One region of the Microaerobacter geothermalis genome, then DNA from elsewhere that is predicted to be linked to it. Evidence: predicted binding sites of a transcription regulator. Region 1 holds the regulator's gene; the other holds the start of a gene.
The links. The regulator NrdR, encoded in region 1, represses ribonucleotide reductase genes. The targets are predictions, from matches to a motif close to AACACNATATATNGTGTT.

Region 1 (6,439 bases):
GATGTTCAGGTGGATGAGGGGTCCATTATCGTGGATGGAAAGAGGACCATCGTTTTATCAGACCGGAATCCGGCGAATTTGCCCTGGGGAGAATTGGGCGTGGAAATCGTGATCGAGGCAACCGGAAAATTTAAGGATAGGGAAGGTGCAGGGAGACACCTTCAAGCAGGAGCCAAAAAAGTAGTAATTACTGCCCCCGGAAAAGAAGAAGATGTGACGATCGTTATGGGAGTTAATGAAGGAGTGTATGATGACGAAATACATCATATTATTTCCAATGCTTCATGTACAACTAACTGCCTTGCTCCTGTGGTTAAGGTGTTGGATGAAGCCTTTTCTATAGAAAATGGTTTAATGACTACGGTTCACGCTTATACAAATGATCAGAAAAATTTAGATAATCCCCACAAGGATCTTCGACGAGCTAGGGCTTGTGCCCAATCCATTATTCCAACTTCAACCGGAGCAGCCAAGGCTGTAGGAAAAGTGTTGCCGCATCTGGCCGGAAAACTGAACGGCCTTGCCTTAAGGGTACCGACTCCCAATGTTTCTATCGTTGATTTAGTGGTAGATGTAAGAAAACCTGTGACCCTTGAAGAAGTAAATTGGGTATTAAAGGAAGCTAGTCAAGGAGAAATGGATCGATATATTGAGTATATAGAGGAGCCTTTGGTATCAACTGATTTTAACGGCAATGAACATTCTTCCATTGTTGATGGGTTAAGCACCATGCTGATGGGAGATTTTAAAATTAAGGTCATGATATGGTATGATAATGAGTGGGGTTACTCATGCCGTGTTGTGGATCTGGTAAAGCATGTGGCTGCTTCCAAAAAAGTAAAGGAAGAAATAGTCACTCATTCGTAATGAACCTTTGCAAAACATAGGTAGTATGGGAATCCCTGTACTGCCTTTTTATTATTCTTTTGTCTCACATCTTAAGTACGAACTGGATGGCTGTCCTTAGTGAATTCTTTAATTTCATCTATATAATACTTTAAGGAGGAAGCTAAATGGCACTAGAGGAAATGCAGTTTTGGTTTACCGAAAGACAAACGAGGGGTTATCGCATTCAATGGCGATTGAAAGCCATTCTTCATCAGGAGAAAACAAAATTTCAAGAATTGGCCATCGTAGATACATATGATTTTGGGAGAGCCCTATTATTGGATGGGGTGATCCAAGTGACAGAAAAAGACCATTTTATCTATAATGAGATGATTTCCCATATTCCCATGTCCACCCATCCTCAACCTGAATATGTTTTGATTATAGGCGGAGGGGATGGGGGAGCATTAAAGGAAATCTTAAAGTACCCATCTGTCAAACGAGTTGATATGGTAGAAATTGATGAACGGGTGATTGCCAATTGCCAAAAATACCTGCCCAATATATCCGATCAAATGACCCATCCCAAAGCAAATATTATTATAGATGACGGATTATCTTTCATAAAAAACAAGAAGGATGCCTATGATGTGATTATTGTAGATTCATCAGACCCGGTGGGACCTGCCATTCAATTATTTGAAAGACCTTTTTATGAAAGCGTCCTTCAAGCACTAAAAGAAGACGGCGTGATGGTTTGTCAAAGCGAGTCTCCTTTTTTCTATGAGGATATTTTGGGAGATGTCACCAAAACATTGAAACATTTATTTCCAATCGTTAGGACCTATTTAGCGGTCGTCCCTACATATCCAAGCGGACTGTGGAGTTTTACATTGGCCTCGAAGAAGTGGGATCCTTTGCAAAAGGATATCTCTATTCTTCCTGAACCGGATACGAAGTATTATACGCGAAATATTTATCATTCAGTGTTTGCTTTGCCGAGAATGGTGGATGATATTGTTAGCTCATGATATATTTTCTATATAAATGGATGGAGGAAGGGGAACGAATATGCGGTGCCCATATTGTGACCATAATGGAACGAAGGTTCTTGATTCAAGACCTGTGAATGAGGGAAAGTCCATCAGGAGGAGAAGAGAATGTGAAGAGTGTGCCCGCCGATTTACAACCTTTGAGGTTGTTGAAGAAACCCCGTTAATGGTCATTAAGAAAGATGGTACCCGAGAGGAGTTTAGCCGTGAAAAATTATTGCGGGGATTGATCCGTGCCTGTGAAAAACGGCCCATTACGATGGATACCTTGGAGCAGGTAGTTGAAGAAATAGAAAGGGAACTGAAAAGCACCGTCAAGTCTGAAGTAGAAAGCAAAGAAATCGGTGAAATGGTGATGGAACGTCTTCATAAAGTGGACGAGGTAGCCTATGTTCGATTTGCCTCGGTATATCGTCAGTTTAAAGATATCAATGTTTTTATTAAAGAATTGACAGAGCTCTTGGAAAAATAAAGAAGAGAAAGGGGGGAGAGAAGGTCATGAAAATTACTTTTTTGGGCGGGGCGGGTACGGTAACAGGCTCTTGCTATTTATTGGAAATTGAACGGGATAAGGTATTAGTGGATTGTGGAATGTTCCAAGGAAGTAAGGAGATGGAGGGGTGGAATTTTGAAACTCCCATTTCACCGAATGAAATATCCACGATCATCCTGACACATGCCCATATTGATCACAGCGGTTTAATTCCACGCTTATATAAATTGGGATTTCGCGGCAAGGTTTTAGCAACCAAAAGTACGGTGGAACTTTGTAAAGTGATGCTTCCCGACAGCGGACATATACAGGAGATGGAGATAGAATGGAAGAATCGGAAAAGAAAAAGAAAAGGGAAGAAGGAATTGGAACCCCTGTATACACAAGAGGAAGCAGAAAGATCTTTACATCTGTTTCATCCTCTCCCTTATCATACTGTTGTAGAAATAAGCCCCCATATTCGCATTCGGTTCAGGGATGCTGGGCATATCCTTGGGTCAGCAATCGTTGAAGTTTGGATAAATGAAAAGGAAAGAGAATACAAGCTTTTGTTTTCCGGTGATTTGGGAAATCCAGGACAGGCTATTGTGAGAGATCCTGAGTATGGCATGACAGCGGACTACGTCTTCATTGAATCCACTTATGGTGGGAAATTACATCCCCCCAGAGAAGATGAGAAAAAGAGGTTTGTTGAAATCATTCATCGTATGCAAAAAGAAGGAGGGAATATCATCATCCCTTCTTTTGCGGTTGGCAGGACTCAAGAAATTTTGTATCTTCTAAACGAACTATTTTTGTCAGGGGAAATCAAGCCGTTCCCGGTTTTTATTGACAGTCCCCTGGCTGTTAAAGCTACTGAGGTGTTTCACCAAAATCAGCAATCCTATGATGAAGAAAGCAAAGCTTTATTAAATCGGGGGATTGACCCTATTGCTTTTCCAGGCCTTCAATATGTGCGAACTCCCCAGGAATCTCAAGCTTTAAATAAGGTGACCAGCGGGATCATGATTATATCAGCCAGTGGAATGTGTGAAGCCGGACGAATTAAACATCATCTGAAGCATAACTTGTGGATCAGTAAATCTCAAATTGTGTTTGTCGGATACCAGGCCAAGGGAACATTGGGGAGAAAAATTTTAGATGGATCAAAGCGGGTTCGAATTTTTGGAGAGGATGTCAAAGTAAACGCGATGATCCACAACCTGGAGGGCTTTTCTGCCCATGCAGATCAAAACGGATTGATTCATTGGATTTCCCAGGTAAACTCCCCTAGAAAGGTATTCGTTGTTCATGGTGAAGGGGAGCAAGCTAATTTACTGGCTAAACGAATCACAGAGGAATTGGCATACTCTACCCATATACCAAAAAGGGGGGAAGTATTTCATATTACTGAAGACTTAAGTGCAACCATAGAGAATATGGATGTTCATCAATTAGGATCCACCAATCAATTAGAGTCTGCTAATCCAATTTTTCATATGAATGATGCAGAGATTCAATCTATCTTTTTGGCATTGCAGCAAAACGTTTCATCCTTTGAAAAAATGATGAAAAGACTTCAGTTTACTTCAGAACAGAGAAAATGGATACTGGGGAAACTGGAACCTTTGCTCCATCAGCTATCAGAAACCTTTGACGATTTGGAACTAGGAGAAGAGGATGTACCCTTGGATAGAAACTGATATAATGGGATTAGTGAGTAAGAAGGAGATATGTACACATGTCTTTTTTATGGAATCAAATTGGTCCCAATGATCAATATATCGTAAAAACAAAAAGGCCTATTTCTATTTCGGAAATAGGCTTTGTTTCCCATTTATATCAACCCATAATCGGGCATACCGCTTTTTCATTATACCTTGCACTTTACTTCGAAATAAAAGAAGAACACTATTCCCCTGAATACGGACTTCATCGCTATTTGATATCCACCTTGAGCATTCCATTACATCAGGTTATTCAGGCCAGATATTTACTAGAAGCTGTCGGTTTATTAAAAACTTATCAATTAAAGGATCAAGAGGAAAACACATATTGGGAATATGAAATTTACCCTCCGCTATCTCCCTATGCATTTTTTTCAAGTGATGTTCTCAGCATCATATTATTAAATCGTGTAGGGAAGGAAAGATATAAACGAATTAGACAGCGGTATCTAAATAAACAAAGCCAAGCAATTTTTAAAGAAAGACAGGAAATCACACGTTCATTCAATGACGTATTTTCATCCCTGTCACCAACGGAACTGATTCCACAGCAGGAATCCAAGCAATTTTTGCTCCAATTGGATAAACAAGCTCCTCTTGCTCCATTGGAAGAGGTCACTGGCAATGAACTTTCGTTAAATGACCAAGTCTTGGATATATCGTTTATTAAACATGCCGTACCAGATAGTATCAGGGTACAGTTAAATAAACAGGTTGTTGAGGAATTAAAGCAGATTTCCTTTTTATACCAACTAAATGAAGTTCAATTAATCCGATTTCTTCAGGACCCAACGATTTATTCTCCCAAGGATGAGTTAAATCTTGATAAACTTCGACAAAACCTTAAAGCGTGGTATCGGAAGACATTCGGTGGTATACCACCTCAAATTACAGAAAAGGAAGCAGCTTCATTTAGGACTGAAACAAAGGATTTGTCAAAAGAGGAAGCCCATATGGAAACATTAAAAACGATCTCACCCTTGCGATTGATGGAACTTCATCAAAAAGGGGGAAAAGTAGCACAACCGGATGTAGGTTTGTTAGAATCATTATTGATTGACTTTAAACTTGCTCCAGAAGTAGTGAATGTGTTGATAGAATATGTGATGATTACCAATGATTACAAGTTGCCTAGAAATTTGGTGGAGAAGATCGCTGCACATTGGAAAAGAAATAATATACAGACGGTAACAGAAGCTCTTCAGATGGCTAGAAAAGAGCATCAAATCTATAAAAAATGGAATGAGTCATCAGGGAAAGCTGCCAAAAACAGAGGAAGAAGGCATACAAAGAAATCGGGTCATTATGTGGAAAAGCTTCCTTCCACTGTATCAGCCCAATTACAACGGGGAGAAGTGGGTCAAGAAGAAACCTATGAAGGTCCTGATGAGGAAATTTTAAAGATTTTATATGAATTACAAGAAAAAGAGAAGGGGAAGCGTGAATCGTGAAATCAATAGACGGTCACTTAATCCATTGGGTAGAGCAGGTGAAACAAAGAAAAGGGGAAAATAAAGGTGAAAAGGACATTCTCAATCATCCCTACGTGGTTTCTTTCCTTAAAAAATCATCTTTGTCCCCAGAAATGATTAAATCCCATTTACCGACAGTTATTCAAGTGGTTCAGGAACAGGAAAACTGTAAACAATGTCCAGGACTGGAGAAGTGTACAAATATGGCAAAAGGATATGCGGCCCATTTATCCCTCCAATCCGGAATGGTTTCTATGACGGTAAGAAAGTGCAACCTGTTACGAAGGGATGAGGAACAAAAATATCGACAATCACTGATCCGCAGCCATCATATATCCAGTGAAGTTCTTCATGCTTCCTTTCATACCATGAATCATGATAAATACAATAAGGAAGCGATAAAAGCAGCAGCACAGTTTTGTATGGACATGCAGATGGGAAAACCAGTGAAGGGACTTTATTTTTACGGTCCTTTTGGTGTGGGAAAAAGCTATATTATGGGTGCCCTTGCCCAACTATTGGCAAATCATCGCATAGCATCCTATATGGTATATGTGCCGGAGATCTTTCGGGAAATGAAAGAAGCCATACAAAAGGGGGAAGTCCCCGAAAAAATGAAAGCTTTAAAGGAAATCCCTGTTTTGATTTTGGATGATATCGGGGCAGAAAATGTAACCCCTTGGGTTAGGGATGAAATTTTAGGTTCTGTCTTACAGTATCGTATTTCCAATCATCTACCTACTCTTTATACGTCTAATTTTAACTATGAGGAGTTGGAAGAACACTTTACATATTCAACAACAGGCCAAGAAGAATTAAAAGCAAAACGGATTATGGAACGAATACGCTATTATACCCAGGATTACTTAATTGATGGACCCAATAGGA
Region 2 (6,439 bases), on a different contig from region 1:
TGTAAATCAATTTGTAAGCGGGCTGATTCAGGCGGATACATTGGGTGTTCGTATAGGAAATATTTTGCGGATTTTATCTGTGGATATAAGACAAAAAAGAAAGCAACGAGCAGAGGAAAAGGCGATGAAGGCACCTATTAAAATTTTGTTTCCCCTCGTATTCTTCGTATTTCCCGCCATATTCATTTTAATTATTGGTCCAGCCATTATTAATATTATGGATTTTTTCCTGAAGTAAGGGGGAACTTTAGTTGAACCGGATTACAGTGATCAATGAGAGAACCCACAAAATATTGGGAGACCGTATTATCTGGGCCAACCATTTTTATACCCGTCTTAAAGGTCTTCTGGGTAAAAAGGAATTGAATAAGGGGGAAGGAATTTGTTTGATTCCTTGTTCATCCGTTCACACCTTCTTTATGAAGATTCCCTTGGATGTGATCTTTGTAAAAAAGAAAGCGGAGGGGAAATATCAGGTGATTCGATGGAAGGAGGGAATAACTTCAGGAAAAGTGATTTTCTCAAAAGGTGCTGATGCGGTACTAGAATTGCCGACAGGAACAATATCCCGTTCACATACGATGGAGGGGGACATCATTCGATTGCTGCCTTCAGATAAGCTCCCGTCTGTATAAGAGGATGTTCAAAATAGCTGCATTGACAGAGTTTAAGAATTTTATTGAAGAGTTTTTTGACCATGTTAGCCAACCGCCACTAATACTCCGCTTCTTAAGTAGTTGTAAAGTGGCGGTAAGCTCTTTACAACAAAGCCTATCTATTCATCTTCCAACGGAAGGCTTTGTTACTTTAATGTTTTTCCAAAGATAAATCGGCAACATATCGATCATAAATCTTTTGCAGCTGAATCGTGACAGGACCAGGCTTTCCATTACCTATGATCTGATCGTCAACGGTTACAATGGGGGAGACTTCAGCAGTGGTGCTGGTAAAGAAGATCTCGTCAGCGGTAAGCAGCTCCTCTTTCGTATAGGCTTTTTCAGCAATGGGAAGACCAAGTTCCCCTGCCAATTGAAAGACAAACTGTCGTGTGATTCCATTCAAGATGTAGTGATTGGCAGGATGGGTATAGATGGTCCCTTTTTTTACTATAAATACATTGGATGCACTGCCTTCTGTAATGGTTCCATTGCGATGTTGAATAGCCTCGATGGCTTTTGCTTCAACGGCTTCCTGCTTGGCCAGAACATTCGGCAAAAGATTTAAGCTTTTGATATCGCAACGGAGCCAGCGGATATCTTCAACCAGAATCGCTTTTCCGCCATTAGCCATTTGTGCAAGAGGTCTTGGCAACTCTCTGACATAAGCGGTAAGCACCGGTTCTATCCCTTGGGGAAATTGGTGAATTCGAGGAGCTACCCCCCTTGTGATTTGGAGATAGATAATTCCATCTATTAATTGATTGTTGGAAACCAGTTCCTTTAGTTTAAGATCTAATTCATGCAAGGAATAGGGGAGGGACATTTTAATTGCTTTTGCACTTCTTTCCAATCTCTCAAGATGTTCGGTCATTAAAAACGGTACCCCATTATATATTCTGATGACTTCATAAACTCCATCACCGAATTGATAACCCCGGTCTTCCACGTCAATATGTAATTCGTCCCGTTCCATGAACCGATCTTGATAAAGAATCATCGTAATCACTCCTCGTATGATATATTTGCCTTTTACTATGAAAACAGAAATCAATGATTTTTGTTCTATTGTACACCTATCATCGGCACTCGAAAAGTGAAAATGAAAAAAATTTGTCAAATCTCAAAGAAGAAGAAAACGGGTGATAACATGCGAAAATAAGAATTTTACTCTTGTTTTTATGAATTTTTTACCTAATTTCTATTTGACAAAATGAAAAAGTGTGTTCTCGAATACAATATATAGTATAAACGTATCAAATAAGACACTATATATTGATGTTTCCTTCTAAATATGGTATGTTAGTTCCGTAGCTCTTATCATACATACGAATTCCAAAAACATGTGGAGAGCACAATGTAAGGGCTCTATCTTTTTATGCTGGAGGTTGAGATATGGAAACATCAGTGAAAAAGTCTCAGCGGTTAGAAGGACTGAGTGAAAAGATTTTTCTCGATCGATATGCTCTGAAGGATTTGGATGCAGATCATGTTCAAACAGGGGACACTGTTCTCGTTTTGACCCATGATGATCCAAAGTTTCCGAAAAAAGAAGTCGGAGAAGTGTTGGAAAGAAATGGCAAAGAGGTAGTTATTCGCTTAAGAAGCGGACAGGTCGTCTCTTCCCAGCTTGAGAAATTGATTAAACCCCTTGAGCTTACCCCTGAAGAAATGTGGGACAGACTGGCAAAAGCCATTGCTTCGGTGGAAAAACCTGAAAAAAGAAAAGAATGGGAGAAAAAATTCCGGTATTTGCTGGAGGATTGGAAATTGGTGCCTGGGGGCCGCATCGCTGCCGGAGCAGGTGCCAGTGATGAACTTACCTTGTTTAACTGCTATGTCATCCCATCACCCCATGACAGCCGGGGCGGCATCATGAAAACCCTGACGGAAATGACGGAAATCATGTCCCGCGGTGGAGGAGTAGGGATTAATCTTTCTTCCCTCCGTCCCAGAAGGGCCCTGGTAAAAGGAGTCAACGGGTCATCCAGCGGTTCCGTTTCCTGGGGCGGTCTATTCAGCTATACAACCGGATTAATTGAGCAGGGTGGATCTCGCAGAGGAGCATTAATGCTCATGTTAAATGATTGGCACCCAGATATTCTTGAATTTATCACCGTCAAGCAGAATATGGGTTTAATCACCAATGCCAATCTCTCCGTATGTGTCGGCAATGACTTTATGAAAGCCGTGAAGGAAGATGGTGACTGGGACTTGGTATTCCCTGATACCTCCGACCCCGACTATGATAAAGTATGGGACGGCAATTTAAAGAAGTGGAAAGAACTTGGAAAAAACGTGAAGGTATATAAAACAGTGAAGGCAAGGGATGTTTGGCATACCATCATAGAATCTGCCTGGAAGTCTGCAGAACCTGGTGTGGTATTTATCGATTACTATAATGACATGTCCAACAGCTGGTACTATAATCCCATTATTTGTACCAATCCGTGTGGAGAACAAGGTTTGCCAGCATGGGGGGTTTGTAATTTATCCTCCATCAATTTATCCCAGTTTGTGAAAGATGGAGATGTGGATTGGGACAAATTAGGTGAAGTTGTTGCCCTGTCCATTCGCTTTCTGGACAATGTGATTGATGTGACCCCATATCATTTTAAGGAAAACGAAGAAAATCAGAAGAATGAAAGGCGGATTGGATTAGGGACCATGGGATTGGCTGAAATGCTGATCAAATTAAAGATTCGCTATGGAAGCCCTGAATCCCTGTTATTTTTGGACAAGCTATACAACTTTATTGCAAAGAAAGCTTATTTGGCCTCTGCCGAATATGCAGCAGAAAAAGGATCTTTTCCCAAATTTGACAAGGAGAAATTCTTACAAAGCCGGTTTGTGCAACAGTTTGATGATGAAGTGAAGAAAGCGATTGCTGAGAAGGGAATTCGAAATGTTACTTTGCTGACCCAGGCTCCTACTGGCAGCACCGGAACGATGGTGGGGACCTCTACCGGAATTGAGCCGTTCTTCGCCTTCGAATATTTCCGTCAAAGCCGCTTAGGTTATGACAAGCAGTATGTGCCTATTGCTAAAGAGTACCTGGAAAAGAACAATACTGATGTGTTGCCTGATTATTTTGTATCTGCGATGGATTTATCAGCAGAAGATCATATTCGTGTTCAGGCCGCTATTCAGCGCTGGGTGGATAGTTCCATTAGCAAAACAGCCAATGCCCCTGCTGATTTTACGGTGGAGGATACCAAGAAATTGTACGAATTAGCCTTTGAGCTTGGATGTAAAGGGGTAACCATTTACCGAGATGGTAGCCGTGACATTCAGGTGCTGAGCAAAGAGGAGAAGAAGGAAGTGAAAAAGGAAGGGACAAAGGGAACAACCAGTGAGTCTGTTAAAGCAGCAACCATACCTCCTCAGGTAGAAAAAGAATATCGTCGTCGTCCGTTGAAATTATCGGGTGCCACCTATAAAATGAAAACGCCATTGGGTAAGGCATATATAACAATCAATGATGTGGATGGAAAACCCTTTGAAATTATGATTAATGTCGGAAAGGCAGGAAGTGATGTATTTGCCATGTCAGAGGCTTTAGGGCGAGTCTCCACCTTGTTTCTCCGCTTTGGAGAGTTGCCGGATGGAAATAAAGCACGCCTTCTCATCAAACATTTGAAGGGAATAGGCGGGTCCGGTGCCGTAGGATTTGGACCCAATCGGGTTGAATCTATAGCCGATGCCGTTGCTAAAGCTTTGGAAATGCATATGGATGGGGAGAACCCCAATGGTTCTATTGCCGCTACGACTCAGTCGTTTATAGACAGCAGACTCACAGAAAATAAAAGAAATGTTTTGGAAGAGGATGATGAACCGGATGGGTTGGATTTATGTCCGGAGTGTGGATCTGCTTCCCTTATAGCTGAAGAGGGATGTAAGCATTGTTCTTCCTGCGGATATTCAAAGTGTTAGTATTTCGGTTCAATAAAATGCTAAAGTCCAAGTGTAGGTAATGCTTGGACTTTTGTTTTTTAAAAGTCTACTGGCAGACGGGTTCGTAATATGCGACATTAATACCGGTGAGGGAATAAATCCCAAACATTTTTGGATCAAACAGCAGACTATAATAAAATTTATTGGTATGATAATAGGAAAATACCGATAGGGGGAACCATATGAACACGAAAGAATATCATCACATTCTCTTAGAGATTGACTCTCCAATTGCTTATGTTACGATGAACCGTCCAGATAAGCGAAATGCTCTCTCCATTGAACATATGCAAGAACTGATTGATTGTTTTAACATGCTTGGTGGAAGCAAGGACGTGTCAGTGGTTATTTTGCGCGGAAGCGGTCCCGCTTTCTGTGCAGGGCATGATTTAGGAGAAATGGTAAACCAAACCCCTGGATTTTACCGCCATCTCTTCGATGTTTGTACAAGGATGATGGAAACCATACAATCGATTACCCAACCGGTTATTGCACAGGTTCATGGTATTGCAACGGCAGCTGGATGCCAATTGGTTGCCACTTGTGATTTGGCTATTGCAGCAAATACTGCTAAATTTGCTACGCCTGGTGTGAAAATAGGTCTTTTCTGCTCTACGCCTATGGTTGCATTATCAAGGGCAGTCGGTCGGAAGAAGGCCATGGAAATGCTATTGACAGGTGAACCACTTTTGGCAGAGGAGGCAATGGCAGCGGGATTGATTAACAAAGTAGTGCCAGAGGAGCAATTGGAGGCGGAAACAAGGGATATGGCAATGAAAATTGTCCAAGCCAGCCCATTTACCGTAGGGATTGGCAAGCAAGCCTTTTATAAACAAATTGAAATGCCTCAGCATTTAGCCTATTCTTATGCGAAAGAAGTGATGAGCTTAAACGCTACTGCAGCTGATGCAGGTGAAGGAATTTGTGCTTTTCTAGAAAAACGTCCTCCCCAGTGGAAAGGATGCTAATCAGAAGGAGTTTGTTCTATGCACTACATTGTCACTGCATTGTATAATGAAGCCAAATCAATCATCCATCATTTTCAGCTAAAGAAGATTCCATCTTCTTCAAAGTTCCAAATTTTTGGGAATGATGAAATAAAATTGGTGGTCAGCGGTGTAGGAATGCTTTCCTCGGCCATCGCAACAACTCACCTCTTAACTTTATACAGGCTAAAACATAATGAACAAATGAATGACAGTATCATAAATATTGGAATTTCAGGGGCGGTTCAGGATCACCTTTCCATCGGAGAGCCAGTCTTGGTTCACAAGATCATGAATCGGGCGACCGGTAAATCTTATTATCCGGATATTTTGATTCAACATGAGATGAGAGAGGGAGTGCTGGAAACCTTTGCCCATCCGGTGGAGAAGAGTAAATTTTTTACAATTACCGGTGATCTTGTGGATATGGAAGGGGCTGGTTTTTTTGATGCGGCTTCTTCTTTTTTGCCTCCTCACCATATTTATTGTGTAAAAATTGTATCGGATTTCCTTGAGCCGATGGCTCCTTCACAGCAAGAAGTTGCTCAACTCATTGAGAAAAATATTCCCGCTATTGCCCAATTAATTGAACGGAGCAAACAGCTTCACCAAAACAGTAAAGAGACATTAAGCGAAGAAGAAAATAAACTGCTATATGATATTAGTCGAAACCTAAGATTAACGACTACTCAAACCCACCAGCTATACCAATTGGCAAAGCAATATAAAATCAGAGAGAATCTGAACTTGGATTTTTTGAACCCTTTTTATCATATACAGGTAAAAACCAAGACAGAGGGGAAGAACTATTTTGAACAGATCAAAGAGCATCTTATTCATCCC

Region 2: a site for NrdR is predicted at 1,889-1,906, ahead of L1765_RS09445 (adenosylcobalamin-dependent ribonucleoside-diphosphate reductase). Genes of this name have one in related genera too.

Annotation. Positions count from the first base shown of each region.
Region 1 covers NZ_JAKIHL010000003.1:31,291-37,729, forward strand. The annotation lists gene L1765_RS03050 (glyceraldehyde-3-phosphate dehydrogenase) at 1-867, shown strand, start outside; gene speE (polyamine aminopropyltransferase) at 1,014-1,859, shown strand; gene nrdR (transcriptional regulator NrdR) at 1,900-2,352, shown strand; gene L1765_RS03065 (MBL fold metallo-hydrolase RNA specificity domain-containing protein) at 2,379-4,055, shown strand; gene L1765_RS03070 (replication initiation and membrane attachment family protein) at 4,094-5,530, shown strand; gene dnaI (primosomal protein DnaI) at 5,527-6,439, shown strand, end outside.
Region 2 covers NZ_JAKIHL010000022.1:13,568-20,006, reverse strand. The annotation lists gene L1765_RS09460 (type II secretion system F family protein) at 1-238, shown strand, start outside; gene L1765_RS09455 (DUF192 domain-containing protein) at 252-635, shown strand; gene dat (D-amino-acid transaminase) at 808-1,656, opposite strand; gene L1765_RS09445 (adenosylcobalamin-dependent ribonucleoside-diphosphate reductase) at 2,052-4,589, shown strand; gene L1765_RS09440 (enoyl-CoA hydratase) at 4,793-5,578, shown strand; gene L1765_RS09435 (5'-methylthioadenosine/S-adenosylhomocysteine nucleosidase family protein) at 5,597-6,439, shown strand, end outside; gene L1765_RS09430 (SPL family radical SAM protein) at 6,408-6,439, shown strand, end outside.